DNA from 3 places in the Nocardioides sp. ChNu-99 genome. Region 3 is predicted to be linked to each of the others. Evidence: predicted binding sites of a transcription regulator. Region 3 holds the regulator's gene; each other region holds the start of a gene.
The links. Region 3 encodes LexA, which represses DNA repair genes until DNA is damaged. Its sites were predicted from a motif close to TCGAACANNTGTTCGA; they were not measured.

Region 1 (4,941 bases), on a different contig from region 3:
TGGGCGGGCTGCGGCAGGAGGGCGTCCAGCCGCTCGAGGGTGACCGCGAGGTGGGCCCCGCGCTTGCTGCCGGCGACGGCGTGCACCTCGTCGAGGATCACGGTCTCGACGCCCCGCAGGCTCTCGCGGGCCTGGGAGGTGAGCATGAGGAAGAGGGACTCGGGGGTGGTGATGAGGATGTCGGGCGGCCGGGTGCCGAGGCGGCGGCGGTCGGCGGCCGACGTGTCGCCCGAGCGCACCCCGACGGCCACCGGTGGCACCTCGACACCGAGACGCTCGCCGGTCGCGCGGATGCCCACGAGGGGGGAGCGCAGGTTGCGCTCGACGTCGACGGCGAGGGCCTTCAGGGGCGAGACGTAGAGCACCCGGCAGCGGTGAGCGGCCTCCTCCGGCGGGGGCGTCGAGAACAACCGGTCGATGGCCGACAGGAACGCCGAGAGGGTCTTGCCCGAGCCCGTGGGTGCGACGACCAGCGCGTGCCGGCCGGTGCCGATCGCGTTCCAGGCGCCCTCCTGCGCGGGCGTCGGCGCGGGGAACGCGGCGCGGAACCACGCCTGCGTCACCGGGCTGAAGCGCTCCAGCGCCGAGGGGGGTCCGACCATGCCGGACATCTTGACAGGCCGCACCGACAGTCCCGGACCGCTGCGCCCGGGGCCGCCCGGGGCCGCCCCGGGTCAGTCGAGGACGGCGTCGCCCGTCGGGATGTTGACGAGCATCCGCTGGTAGAACGCCATGTCGACCCAGTGGTCGAACTTGTTGCCGACCTCCTTGAACTCGCCGACCTTGGCGAACCCGCACGCCACGTGCAGCCGCTCGCTGGCGGGGTTCGGCAGCGCGACGGCCGCGATCGCGGTGTGCACGCCGGAGACCGCCATGGTCTGCAGCAGGGCCGGGTAGAGCATCCGGCCGACGCCGCGGCCGCGCACCGAGCCGTCGAGGTAGATCGACGTCTCCCGCGTCAGCGCGTAGGCGGGACGGGGGCGGAACGACCAGGAGTAGGCGTAGCCCACCGCGTGGTCGTGTGCGTCGACGGCGACGAGGAGGTGGTCGCCCGGGTGCTCGCCGTCGAGGCGGGCGCGCCAGTAGTCGGTGTCGGGGGGCTCGAGGTCGAACGTGGCGAGCGAGTGCTCGACGGCGTGGTTGTAGATGGCGGCGATCCGGGGCAGGTCGCGCTCGTTCGCGGAGCGGGTCGCGTACTCGGCCATCCGCCCATCATCGCCCAGGTGGGCCTTGAGAGGATGCGGGGGTGAGCAGCTCGTGGGAGGCGCCGGCGCCGGACCTCAAGGACTGGACCTGGGTCCTGGACCGGCCGTGCCCCGACTGCGGGACCGCCAGCGGCGCCCTCGACGTCGAGGACCTGCCGTCGCTGCTGTCCGTCACGGCCGAGGCGTGGCACCGCGTCCTGGCCCGCCCGGGCGCCGCGGAGCGGCCGCGGCCGGGCACGTGGTCCCCGCTGGAGTACGGCGCGCACGTCCGCGACGTGCACCGGGTCTTCGACGAGCGCCTGGCGCTCGTGCTGGGGACCGACCCCGGGCCGGCCCGGTTCGCGAACTGGGACCAGGACGCGGCCGCCGTCGCCGGGCGCTACCACGAGCAGGACCCGGCGGTGGTGGCCGACGAGCTGGCCGAGGCCGCCGAGGAGGTGGCGCACCGCTACGCGCAGGTGGGTCCCGGCGACCTCGCCCGCACGGGCCTGCGCAGCAACGGCTCCGCCTTCACCCTGGTCTCGCTGGGGCAGTACCACCTGCACGACGTCGTCCACCACCTGCACGACGTCGGCTCCCCGGTGCGGGACGCCCTGCCCGCCGCCGCCCGTACGGCGCCGCGCACCCCCGCGGCCCCGCCGGCGGTCGCGACGCCGGGGGAGCGGGCGTGAGGCACACCGAGCTCTGGGCGCGTCTCGAGGTCGCGGTCGGTCCCCGCCTCGCACGCTCCTGGGCCCAGACGCAGGTGCACCCGGCGCTCGGCAACCGCACGGTGGTGGAGGCGCTCGACGCCGGGGTCGACCCGCGCGAGGTCTGGGCGGTGGTGCACCGCGCGCTCGAGCTGCCCGACTCCGAGCGCTGAGCGGGGCGACCCGGACGCGCCGACACGCCGCGCACGGGTCCTGCCTGACATCGAACACCTGTTCGTCTACGCTTTTCCCACACAGGCACGAGATCGGGTCGAGATCTCCCCAGGCGCCGGCGGCACACCACCGTTGTCGGTGGCTCGTCCTAGCGTCGTGCCCACGCGAACGACACAGGCAGCGCACGCTGCCGCTGGACTCGGGCCACGAGCTCGGAGGGGATGGACACCATGGCTGGTGCAGACCGCGGCAAGGCGCTCGACACGGCGCTCGCGAGCATCGAGAAGCAGTTCGGCAAGGGCTCGGTGATGCGTCTGGGTGACGACGCCCGCGCTCCCCTGGAGGTCATCCCGACGGGCTCGATCGCCCTCGACGTGGCCCTCGGCCTCGGCGGGCTCCCGCGCGGGCGCGTCGTCGAGATCTACGGCCCGGAGTCGTCGGGAAAGACGACCGTCGCGCTCCACGCGGTCGCCAGCGCCCAGCGCGCCGGGGGCATCGTGGCGTTCATCGACGCGGAGCACGCGCTCGACCCCGACTACGCGAAGGCGCTGGGCGTCGACACCGACGCGCTCCTCGTCTCGCAGCCCGACTCGGGCGAGCAGGCGCTGGAGATCGCCGACATGCTGGTGCGCTCCGGCGCGCTCTCCCTCATCGTCATCGACTCGGTCGCGGCGCTCGTGCCCCGCGCCGAGATCGAGGGCGAGATGGGTGACAGCCACGTCGGTCTCCAGGCCCGCCTCATGAGCCAGGCGCTCCGCAAGATGACCGGTGCGCTCAACGGCGCCGGCACGACGGCGATCTTCATCAACCAGCTGCGCGAGAAGATCGGCGTCATGTTCGGCTCGCCCGAGACCACCACGGGTGGCCGGGCGCTGAAGTTCTACTCCTCGGTCCGCCTCGACGTGCGGCGCATCGAGACGCTGAAGGACGGCACTGACTCGGTCGGCAACCGCACCCGCGTGAAGGTCGTGAAGAACAAGGTCGCACCGCCGTTCAAGCAGGCCGAGTTCGACATCATGTACGGCAAGGGCATCAGCCGCGAGGGTGGCCTCATCGACGTGGGCGTGGAGTCGGGCCTCGTCCGCAAGGCGGGTGCCTGGTACACCTACGACGGCGACCAGCTGGGCCAGGGCAAGGAGAACGCGCGCAACTTCCTGCGCGACAACCCCGACCTGGCCGACGAGCTGGAGAAGAAGATCCTCGAGAAGCTCGGCGTGGGTCCGCAGGTCGACCAGCCGGCGGAGCCGATCGGCGTCGATGACTTCTGATCCCGCCGAGCTGCGCGCGCTGCTCGACGCCCCTCCGCCGCCCGACCCGGTGGCGGAGGGCCCCGACGCCGACGTCGAGCAGGTCGCCCGCACGATCCTGCTCGACCAGCTGACGGGGCGGGCGCGCAGCCGCAAGGAGCTGGCCGACAAGCTGGCCGCGCGCGAGGTCCCGGCGGACGTCGCGAGCCGCCTCCTCGACCGGTTCGAGGAGGTCGGCCTCGTCGACGACGCCGCCTTCGCCCGCACGTGGGTGGACGGGCGCCGGTCCGCGAAGGGCCTGGCGCGCCGGGCGCTGGCCCAGGAGCTGCGCCGCAAGGGCGTCGACGACGAGGTCGCCCGCGAGGCCCTCGACGAGATCGAGCCCGACGACGAGACGGCGACGGCCCGGGCGCTGGTGCGCAAGCGGCTCCGCTCCCTCTCGGGGGTCGAGGCCCCGGTGGCCACCCGTCGCCTCGTCGGCATGCTCGCCCGGAAGGGGTACAGCCCCGGCACGGCGTACGCCGTCGTCAGCGACGAGCTGCGCCGCCAGGGCCGCGAGGTCGACGACTCCGACCACGAGCCGGCCGACGACTGAGCCCCGGGTGCCATAGTGGCGCGGTGGACACCTCGCTGCTGCGCGCACCCGACGGCGCCTTCTCCCTGGCCGACATCGACCCGGGCGCCACGCCCGGCTTCGACGGCGGCAAGGCCGCGGGCAAGGAGGAGCTGAGCACGGTCGTCGCCGAGCTCACCGACCTGCAGGAGCGTCTCTTCGCCGAGGGACGCACCCGGCCCGACGCACGACGCGTGCTGCTCGTGCTGCAGGGGATGGACACGTCCGGCAAGGGCGGCACGGTGCGGAAGGTGATCGGGTCCCTGGACCCGCAGGGCGTGGCGATCGCCTCCTTCGGCACCCCGACGCCCGAGGAGCTCGAGCACGACTTCCTGTGGCGCGTCCGCTCGCGGCTGCCGGCCCCGGGCCGCATCGGCGTGTTCGACCGCTCGCACTACGAGGACGTGCTCATCGCCCGGGTGCGCTCACTGGTGCCGGCCGAGGAGGTGGACCGCCGCTACGCAGCGATCCGCGACTTCGAGGCCGACCTGGTCGCCGACGGCGTCCGCGTCGTCAAGGTGATGCTGCACATCTCGCCCGAGGAGCAGCGCGACCGGCTGCTCGCCCGTCTCGACGAGCCCGCGAAGCACTGGAAGTTCAGCCCGGCCGACATCGACGACCGCGCCCTGTGGGCCGACTACCAGGGGGCCTACGAGCGGGCGATCACCGAGACGCACCGGCCCGGGGCGCCGTGGCACGTCGTACCCGCCGAGTCGAAGTGGTACCGCAACCTGGCGGTGGCCCACCTGCTGCTGGCCGAGCTGCGGGCGCTGGACCTGCAGTGGCCCACCGCGTCGTTCGACCCCGCCGAGCAGCGCCGTCGGCTGGTCGAGGAGGACCCGCTGTCGTGATCCCGCTCCAGCACGTCACGCGGTACGTCGCGCCGCTGCGGGAGGGGGGGAGCCTGCCCGGCCTCGTCGAGGCCGACGACCTCGGCACCTACGTGTGCAAGTTCCGTGGTGCCGGCCAGGGCCTGCGGGTGCTCGTCGCGGAGGTCGTCGTCAGCGGGCTCG
Region 2 (4,941 bases), on a different contig from region 3:
GCCGCCGACCACGTCGGTGGCGTCGTGGAGGCCCAGGCGCTGCAGCGACTCGGCCGCCAGCGACGAGGTCGTGCCGTGGGCGTCCAGCACCACCACCGCGAGGTCGTAGTCCGCCTCCGGCAGGCGCTGCGGGCTGCGCGGGTCGAGCAGCCACTCCAGGTCGACCCGCTCGACGACGACCGGACGCAGGCGCGGGTCGACCTCGCCCTGCTCGCGGCGGGTCCGCTCGGGACGGATGTCGACGATCAGCGCCCGGCGCCACAGCACGGACTGGTACGCCGCCCGCGGGCTCAGGCGGTGCAGCCGGGCCCGCGCCTCCGCCAGCATGTCGTCGACACCGTCGAACCAGACCTCCTCGAAGCGGGGGCCGGCCGGCGCCGCCGGCGTGCGGGGCGTGGTGGTGCGGGTGGTCGCGGAGGTCGCGGCAGTCGCGTACCAGGTCTCGATGGCCGGGGCGCTCACAGCTGCACCCCCGCCTGCTCGACGCCGACCACGGACAGGCGCCCGCCGCGCTCCTCGTAGCGCGTCATCGCGGTCAGCTTCGGCGCGTACGCGTGGACCGACAGTGCCGTCGTACCCGTCTCGTTGCGCACCGTGTGCACGTGACCGCCGGCGTACGCGCGGGCCTCGCCGCGCCCGACGTGCCAGGCCGAGGGGGTGCCGAGCTCCCACGTGTGCTCGGTCAGCCGACCCCGCAGGGTGGCGTAGGCGCCGCGCGAGCCGGCGTGGTCGTGCCAGCCCGTCGAGAACCCGGGTGGCCACGTCAGCAGCCACACCTGCAGCTCGGGCGTCGCGTGCAGCTCGAGCGACTGCCGGTCGGGGTGGGTGAGGTCGACCAGCTCGTGGAGGTCGGGGTCCGCGGCGATCTCGCGGAGCGTCTGGAGGAGGGGCAGCACCGCGAGCCCGGCCGGGGTCTCGCGGGCCGGTCCGTCGGTACGGCGGATGTTCTGCAGCGTCATGGTGGCGTCCTGGGGTGTCGCCCGGTGGTCCGGGCCTCGGTCGTGCCGGGTGCTCAGCCGCGCGCTGGCGCGGCGACGGCCCGCGGTGCGGGCGTGGTGGTCGGTCTCAGAGCGAGCAGCGACGGCAGCGACACAGGGCGCTGGCGGTCAGGCGGAGGTCGACGTGCAGACGCCAGACGGCGTCGTGCGTCGCGACCGCGAGACCGTGGGAGGACATGGGTCATTCGTAGCAGAGGCGCCCCGACGCGGTCGCCCGCGTGGTCACATGGTGGACGGTACGGCGCGGGTCCGCCGCGCCCGGTCGGTGGTTGAGGTGGGCGCGTCAGCGGTGGTCGAGGTGGGCGCGCCAGCGCTGGTCGAGGTGGGCGCGCCAGCGGCCCTCGAAACCACGCCCGCACGAGGTCGGCGGTCTGCGCTCCGGTGGTTGAGGTGGGCGCGCCAGCGCCCCTCGAAACCACGCCCGGGCAGACACAGCGAGGTCGGCCGGGACCCGGCGAGAAAGACTCAGAACTTCTTTCCCCAACCCCCGTTCGCGGACCCGGAACTGTCGGTGGCCACCCCTAGCGTTGTCCGTATGAACCACCCGAGCACCGCAGTCGTCGAGGCCCCACCCGCCATCGACACGCCGGCGCTGCTCGCTACCGCCCGAGCCGCTGCAGCGACCCAGCGTGCGGCGGAGGTAGCGGCGTTCGTCGCGGTCGCCGACTGGGCCGACGCCCACACCGACGGCAAGGCCGGCGCCGTCGTGGGCGACCCCATCGGTCCCCTCGGGCTCTGGCACGACGACCCCAGCTCAGTGCCGGGCGGTGACCGGTTCCTCGAGCTCGGCGGACCCGGCGCACCCCTGGTCTCCGAGTTCTGCCTGTACGAGATCTCCGCGGCGCTCGGCCGCTCCGTCGCGTCCGGCCGGCCGTTGGTCGGTGACGCGATCGAGCTGCGTCACCGCCTCCCGCGGCTGTGGGCCCGGGTCCACGCCGGCGCCGACCCGGCCACGCAGAAGCAGGCACTGCCGGTGTGGCGGGCACGGAAGATCGCGGCCCTGACCCGCACGCTGACCGCCGAGGCGGCTGACTTCGTGGACCGGAACCTCGCCCCCGTCGCCCATCGCGCCACCATGCCGACCGTCGAGCGCCTCGTCGCCGAAGCGGTGGTGCGGTTCGACCCCGAGAACGCCGAGCTCGACCGGGCGGATGCGGACGCCGGCCGTTACTTCACGGTCGAGACCTCTCCCGTCGACGCGGCGTCGCCGTGGACCGGTGTGGTGCCCGTCCACGGCACCCTCGACCTCGCCGACGCCCTCGACCTGAACAACGCCGTCCAACGAGTGGCTGCCGACCTCGCCGCCGCCGGTTGCGACGCGGACCTCGACGTACGCCGCTCCATGGCCCTCGGCGAGCTCGCACGACGCCAGACCGCACTCGACCTCTACGGTGCGGAGGCAGACGCTGGGCAGGCGGCCGGCTCGACCCGGGCACCCGCCCGTCAGGTCGTGCTCTACGTCCACCTCTCCGACGCCGCCATCGCCTCACACCGACCCGGTGACGGACCCGGCATCGACGCCGCGACCGGGACCACGGGCATCGACCTCGCCCGCCTCGAGAACACCGGCAGCCTCGTCACGGCCGACCAGGTCCGCGACTGGTGCCGCACGCCCGGCACGAAAGTGGTCTTGAAGCCGGTGATCGACCTCAGCGGGCATGTGGCGGTCGACGCGTACGAGGTCCCCGACCGGATCGCCGAACGAGTGCGCCTCGACCGGCCCACCTGCGCCTTCCCTTACTGCGGCAGAGCTGCACGAGGGCTCGACCTCGACCACACCGAGCCCTACCGGTGGGAAGCAGCACCCGGCGCCGGCCAGACATCCACGACTAATCTCGCGCCGCTCTGCCGAGGCGAGCACAGGGCCAAGACCCATCCGTCGCTGTCAGGGGCGAGCCCACCGGACTTCAGTCCGACCAGCGCAGATCCGCCCGATCGCCGATGGCATTACCACCGCGACCCCCTCGGCACCTACCTCTGGACCAGCCCGCACGGGCTTCGATACGCCGTCGACTCGACCGGCACCACACCTCTGAACTAACCCGCTAGCGCCGACCCCGCCACCCCAGCAGGACCTGGCGGGGCCACCGGCATGTCCAGGTGTGGTTTCGAGGGCCGCCGGGGCGGCCACCTCAACCACCGGCGGCTAGCGCGGCCACCTCGACCACCGCTCGACCCGCGATCGCAGGTTGCGTGGGGCCAGCGCCAGACATTCCGTGGCGCTGGCACCACGAACGCCGGGCGCGGGTCCCGCGCGCCCGCGCGCCCGGCGCCCCGGGCTCAGGGCAGGCGCTCGACGAGCTCCCGCACGGGGGTCAGCGCACCGGTGTAGAACGGCGTCTCCTCGCGCACGTGGCGGCGGGCGCCGGAGGCGCGCAGCTCGCGCATGAGGTCGACGATGCGGCCGAGGTCGTCGGCCTCGAACGCCAGCATCCACTCGTAGTCGCCCAGCGCGAACGAGCTGACGGTGTTGGCGCGCACGTCGGGGTAGGGGCGCGCCATCTTGCCGTGCTCGACGAGCAGCGCGCGCCGCTCCTCGTCGGGCAGGAGGTACCACTCGTACGACCGCACGAACGGGTAGACGCACACGTGCGCCTTGACCGTCTCGTCGGCGAGGAACGCGGGCACGTGGCTGCGGTTGAACTCCGCCGGCCGGTGCAGCGCCATCTGCGACCACACGGGAGCGAGGCGCCGCCCGAAGGCGGTGCTGCGGAAGCGGTTGTACGCGGCCTGCAGGGCCACCGAGTCCTCCGCGTGCCACCACACCATGAGGTCGGCGTCGGCGCGGAGGCCGGACACGTCGTACACGCCGCGGACGACCACGTCGTCCTTCGCGAGCGCGGCGAAGAGGCGCTCGACCTCCTTCGCCTCCTTGCTGCGCTTCGCGTCGGAGCCCAGCAGGTGCTCGAGGCGGAACACGGACCACATCGTGTAGCGCACCGTGTCGTTGATCTCGCGCAGCTTCGCCGCGTTGGTCTTGAGGTGCTCCTGCGGGTCGTTCCCGGTGGTGCTCGTCGTGCCCGTCGTCTCCGTCTCGGCGCTCATGGGCCCCATTCTGCTCCGCCGCTGCGCGCGCCCGACCGCGGGTCGGGCTCCGGCGCGGACCTGGGGGCGGCGACGGCGCCCAGGTCGAGCGCCGCCACGGCGGCGTGCGCCGAGGCCACGACGGCGGGGATGCCGACGCCGTCGTACGTCGCGCCCGCGACCGCGAGGCCGGGCACGGCCGCGACGGCGGCGCGCACCCGCCGTACCCGGTCGAGGTGGCCGAGCCCGTACTGCGGCAGGCCGTCCGGCCAGCGCTGCACGTGGCGGGCGACCGGCGCCGCGCTGAGACCCAGGGCGGCCCCGAGCTCGGCGAGCGAGTCGGCCACGAGGTCGGCGTCGGGCCGGGCGGCCTCGTCGTCGCCGGCCCGGCCCACCGAGGTGCGCAGGAACCGCAGGTCCTCGCCCGCGGGCCCGGCACCGCGCCCGGCGTCCGCGACCCAGGCCCACTTGTCGGAGGAGAACGTGGAGGCCTTGATGCGCCGCCCCTCCACGGGCGGCACGAGGAAGCCCGACGCGTTCAGGGGCGGCAGGTCGGCCGCGCGGAACGCGAAGGTGAGCACCGCGACGGACGCCGTCGCCACGGCCTCCAGGTCGGTGGCCGCCCGCGGCGCCACGTCGCGCAGCAGCAGCGCGGCGACGGGCGCGGGCACGGCGAGCACGACGGCGTCGGCCTCGACGTCCTCCTCGTCGAGCAGCACGGTGGGGGCGCGTCCGGACGTCCCCTCCGGCTCGGTACGGCGGAGCCCCCGCACGGGGGTCCCCTCCCGGACCACTCCCCCGGCGTCCCGCACCGCCGCGGCGAGCGCGAGCGGGAGGCGCCCCATCCCGCCGGTGATGCCGGCGAAGACGGGCGCGTCGTACGTCGTGGGCAGCCCGGCGGCCTGCTCGAGCAGCGAGC
Region 3 (4,941 bases):
TCGCCGAGGTGGAGGATCGCGTCGAGGTCGTTGCGGGCCGCGAGGTGGCGGTAGGCGTGGAAGTAGCCCGCCTGCAGGTTGGCGCAGGAGACGACGCCCATCCGCAGGCGTGCGGGCGCGCTCGTGTAGGCCGGCGCCGTCTTGGTGCGCCCCACCGGGCTGGCCACGCCGCGGTGGAGGAAGCGGTAGTAGTACCACCGGCCCGGCTGCATGCCCCACGCGTCGACCTTGACCGTGTGGTCGGCGGCGGCGTCGGTGCGCACGGTGCCGCGGGTGACGAGCTGGCGGAAGCGGGTGTCGGTCGCGACCTGGTACTCCACCGTCACCGCCGGCCCGCGGCCCGAGCCGGGGGTGGCGTCGGGGGTGGGGGTCACACGGGTCCACAGGACGACGCGGTTGGCGAGCGGGTCGCCGGAGGCGACGCCGTGGCGGAAGTACGGCGACGCGCCGGCCAGCGCGGCGCGGGCCTCGTCGTCGTCGAAGGGGCTGACGACGAGCGCTGCGGCGCCGACGAGGGCGCCGCCGGCGAGCACGGTACGGCGGGGCACGGACGGGAGGGCGAGCTGCTGCTCGACTCCAGCGTCGGTGCGGGTGGGGGATGAGGCCTCGGTCACACCTCATTGAACGACGAAAAACGGGCCAGGTCCCGCGAACGGTGATGTGAGCACCGTCCGGACGGCGGGAGTTCACCCGGAGGTCGACTGGGTGGGTGGGGCGGCGGGTGCGGGCGGCGGGTGCGGACGGCGGGTGCGGGTCAGAAGAAGGAGAGCACGTAGCTGCCGAGCAGCGCGACGATCACGAGGAGCGCCACGATGCGGGCCCAGGTGGGGATGGTGCTGGTGTGGTCGTCGGTCGCGGGCTGCGACGCCGGCACGTCGCGCAGCTCCGGCGGGTCGTCGAGGTCGCCGTCGTACGTCGCGCGGCCGAGCCCCGAGGGATGGTGACGCCGGGCCTCGAGTTCGCCGGAGCAGCGGTCGAACCAGGCGTCGACGGCGCGTGCGTCGTACACCTGCGAGCGGTGGACGAGGGCGAACGGCCGGGTGTCGAGGGGGCCGGGGTGGAAGCCGGTGCGGCGGCCGCGCTGCACGTCGTCGAGCAGCGTCGCGACGTGCCGGTCGACCGCGGCGATGTCGTAGCCGTCGGCGGCCTCCAGCACGGGGAAGCGGGGCGCGTCAGCCGACATGGCACCTCCTCGGAGCGGGTCCCCGCAAGGGTACGGCGCACCCCGCCCGACCGGGGCATCGACCGCGGGTGGGACGGCCGGTGCCCGGGCGGGCGCGGGTGCAGGTGGCTCAGAGGCGGCGCAGGACCGCGGTGACCTTGCCGAGGATGGTGGCGTGGGTGCCGTCGATCGGGTCGTACGCCGGGTTGTGCGGCAGCAGCCAGACCTGGCCGTTCTTGCGCTGGAAGGTCTTCACGGTGGCCTCGCCGTCGATCATGGCCGCGACGATCTCGCCGTTCTCGGCGTTGGGCTGCTGGCGAACCACGACGTAGTCGCCGTCGCAGATCGCGGCGTCGACCATCGAGTCGCCGGAGACCTCGAGCAGGTAGAGGGTGCCGTCGCCGACGAGCTGCTGCGGAAGGGGGAAGACCTCCTCCACGCGCTGCTCGGCCAGGATCGGGCCGCCGGCGGCGATGCGCCCGACGACCGGCACGTACGTCGCGGCCGGCTGGGCGTCGCCGATGCCGGTCTCGTCGAGGACGGCGTCGAGGTCGGGGTCGGTGACGGAGGAGACGGCGGCGCGCTCGGGGGAGCCGGGGGTGACGACCTGGATGGCCCGCGGCCGGTTCGGGTCGCGGCGCAGGTAGCCCTTCTCCTCCAACGCCTTGAGCTGGTGGGCGACCGAGGAGGAGCTGGTGAGGCCGACCTGCTCGCCGATCTCGCGCATGCTCGGCGGGTAGCCCTGGTCGTCGAGCGCCTGCGTGATGACGGCGAGCACCTTGGCCTGGCGGGGGGTCAGGCGGGCCTGGCCGGCGGCGGGCTCGGGAAGGGCGGACAGGTCCTCGACCGTGGCGCCCGTCTCGTCGCTCTTGCTGCTGCTGGCCATCTCCGCCTTCTTCCCGCGCCGGGGCGCGCTCCGTCTGCCTGTTCGGTGGACCGGTTCCGTCGTGCGCCCGGGCCACCGTGCCGCTGCGTCGGGCATCGGGCCGGGCCCGGTCGACGCAGGTCACGCTAGTCGTTCGTGACCTCCGGCATCAAACATCTGTTCGAACCGGCGTGTCGGTCGGCGTGCGGGGAGGCTCGAAGAAATGTTCGACTGCACCCTTGATTGGTTCGAACACCTGCTCTACTGTCGAGCACGTGTTCGATCGAACGGATGATCGACAGTGGGTCTGGAGCGGTTGCGGATCAGAACTGTCGGTGGCCGTCGGTAGACATCAGCTCGTCCGACCCGACTCCTTCCCCTGGAGGTCATCATGAGCAGCACGTACGCCGTTCCCGCCGTCCGCACCCGTCGTCCGGCCGCGCCGCGCTCCGTCGCCGCGCAGTCCGCTCGTCGCAGCACCGTGCGGCTCACCCACCGGGGTCGTGTGGTCGTCGTCGCGCTCGCGCTCCTGGTGATGCTCGCGCTCGGCGTCGTGCTGGGCTCCGTCTCGTCCGCTACCGACGAGCCCGGCCCGACCGGCACGACCGAGACGGTGCGCGTCGGCGCTGGCGACACGCTGTGGGCCATCGCGTCGGAGCGGGCCGCCGACGGCGAGAGCGTCCAGAGCGTCATCGACGAGATCCGCTCCCTCAACGCGATGTCGAGCGGCTCGCTGCAGGCTGGTCAGCTGCTGGTGGTGCCCACCAGCTGACCCCGGCCGCCCCGCGCCCGGCATCCCGTCGGCGCGCGCTCGGGCGGCCACAGACCCCGACAGGTCGCTTCGACCCCGACCTGTCGGTCCACCGGGGAAGAACCACGAGGGGCGGAGCTTCGGCTCCGCCCCTCGTGCCGTTGGTGGTGCGCGTCCGTCGCCCCCGGTGGTTGAGGTGCTCGCGCTAGCGAGCCTCGAAACCACGTCCTGACCCGCGGCGGGGCGACGGCACCGGTCAGTCGGTGAGGACGGGTGTGGCTTCGTCGACCTGGAGGGGCACGGGTGCGCTGGGCATGGTGACGGTGCCGGCGACGTCGAGCCAGGGGCCGCCGTTGACGCGGTAGCGGGCTGACCAGGTGGTGGTGACGGTGACGTCGTAGCTGCCGGTCTGTTGGTAGCGGTGGGTGACCTGCAGGTCGGGGTAGGGCGCGCCGGGCGTGCTGGTGGTGGCGGTGGTCCCGTCGCCGTAGGCCCAGGTGTACGACGTGGGCGTGATGTCGAGCTCGACGGCTTGGCCCAAGAGAGTGACGGTGGTCGTGAACGGAGCGGCCTCGGTGTAGAAGTTCGTGTCGAAGTTGACCAGGGTGAGCCCGTCGGGCGGCTGGATCGTCAGGACGGTCTCGGGCAGCGGAACGGACTGGAACGCCTGGAGAACGAGCGCCGGGGTGATGACCGGTGCGGCTGCCGCGGCGGGGGCTGCGCACTCGGACGTGACCGCCGATGCCCCGGCGAGCAGCCCGATGTGCGACACCGCATTCAACGCCCCCTCGCCGCAGGCCACCGGGGCGTAGCAGGGGTTGATCAAACTGAAAAAGCTGACCGGGGATGGCAAGCACGCGTGGGCGTTGTAGTTGGCCGCCCATGCGGCCATCGGATCGAAGTTCTGAGAGTTGCTGCTCTCGTTCTGGCGGCCCTGGCCGGCCTGGTATGTGCCGCCGCCCGTGACATTGCCACCCACAATGTTGAAGCTATCGATTCCGGGAGTCACCTCTTCCTCTCCGTCGGAGAGGGCGACCGCCGACGTTGTCGGTGCAACCAGGAATGCCGTGGCAAGCGCTGCCGCTAGGCCGCGGTTGCTGCGTCGAGCCATGACACCTCCCACGATCCGTCGGTCCGCTTCAAGCCGAAGGTGAGGGTTCCGGTGCCTGTAATCGCGGGGTCCTCGATCACGTTGTCGGCGATCTCAACATTCATGAGGACAACAACGTCGGTAGTGGCTCGATCGGGAGCCTGGGGATCGAACGTCTCGCCTCCATCAACGGTCCACGAGCCCGGTTCCGCGTCTCCGAAAGTGCTCTCGATGTTGTCGATGGCCGCGGCACAGTTTTCGCACCCGGGTGCCAGGGCCCTGGCGGAGTCGCCCACCCCGGTCAGGAAGGCGTAGTTCACCAACTCGACCCAGTGTTCGACGAACGCGATGGCGGCTGCGTCGTCGTCGCCGGTGGCCTCGTCGGGCAGTGGCGGGGGCGTAGAGGCGGTGCTGGTCGACTCGACCGGTGCGCCGGAGCTGCTGGTGCCGCCAGTGGGGTCGGCGTCGTCGGTCTCGCCGGAGCTGCTGGTGCAGGCGGTGAGTGCCGTCGTACCGGCCAGGGTGCAGGCGAGCAGGCGTCGTCGCAGGCGCATGGATCCTCCCGAGGTGTCCGGCGCCCCGATCGCGCCGGCGTGCTGTCGAATCTAACGAGACTCGCGGGGCGCGGCTACCCGTCGCACGGGCGCCTGTGGACGAAGGCGTCGATCAGCGGAGCCGCGCCCACGCGGTGCAGGACGAGGCGTGGCGATCGACTTCGCTGCGCAGGGAGCACGCCACCGGGCGTCGTGTCGACGGGCTGTGCGGGGGTCTGCTGAGCAGACGTGGCGCAGCAAACCTCCGCGCAGGTGAATACGGGTGGTCAGTCGGTGAGGATGGGTGTGGCTTCGTCGACCTGGAGGGGCACGGGTGCGCTGGGCATGGTGACGGTGCCGGCGACATCGAGCCAGGGGCCGCCGTTGACGCGGTAGCGGGCGGACCAGGTGGTGGTGACGGTGACCTGGTAGCTACCGGTCTGCTGGTACCGGTGGGTGACCTCAAGGTCGGGGTAGGGCGCGCCGGGGGTGCTGGTGGTGGCGGTGGTCCCGTCGCCGTAGGCCCAGGTGTACGACGTC

Region 1: a site for LexA is predicted at 2,118-2,133, ahead of recA (recombinase RecA). Genes of this name have one in related genera too.
Region 2: a site for LexA is predicted at 1,478-1,493, ahead of KK617_RS13580 (HNH endonuclease signature motif containing protein). Genes of this name have one in related genera too.

What each region holds. Positions count from the first base shown of each region.
Region 1 is NZ_JAHWBL010000007.1:3,860-8,800, forward strand. Features, by position in the region: partial or broken gene KK617_RS04010 (ATP-dependent helicase) at 1-602, opposite strand, end outside; gene KK617_RS04015 (GNAT family N-acetyltransferase) at 675-1,205, opposite strand; gene KK617_RS04020 (DinB family protein) at 1,247-1,876, shown strand; gene KK617_RS04025 (DUF3046 domain-containing protein) at 1,873-2,067, shown strand; gene recA (recombinase RecA) at 2,299-3,336, shown strand; gene KK617_RS04035 (regulatory protein RecX) at 3,326-3,910, shown strand; gene KK617_RS04040 (PPK2 family polyphosphate kinase) at 3,934-4,779, shown strand; gene KK617_RS04045 (HipA family kinase) at 4,776-4,941, shown strand, end outside.
Region 2 is NZ_JAHWBL010000042.1:10,318-15,258, reverse strand. Features, by position in the region: gene KK617_RS13590 (rhodanese-like domain-containing protein) at 1-462, opposite strand, end outside; gene KK617_RS13585 (cysteine dioxygenase family protein) at 459-959, opposite strand; gene KK617_RS13580 (HNH endonuclease signature motif containing protein) at 1,534-3,039, shown strand; gene hemQ (hydrogen peroxide-dependent heme synthase) at 3,279-4,043, opposite strand; gene hemG (protoporphyrinogen oxidase) at 4,040-4,941, opposite strand, start outside.
Region 3 is NZ_JAHWBL010000004.1:103,253-108,193, forward strand. Features, by position in the region: gene KK617_RS02935 (alkaline phosphatase D family protein) at 1-614, opposite strand, end outside; gene KK617_RS02940 (hypothetical protein) at 755-1,183, opposite strand; gene lexA (transcriptional repressor LexA) at 1,293-2,048, opposite strand; gene KK617_RS02950 (LysM peptidoglycan-binding domain-containing protein) at 2,419-2,799, shown strand; gene KK617_RS02955 (PKD domain-containing protein) at 3,035-3,889, opposite strand; gene KK617_RS02960 (DUF6318 family protein) at 3,862-4,422, opposite strand; gene KK617_RS02965 (PKD domain-containing protein) at 4,689-4,941, opposite strand, start outside.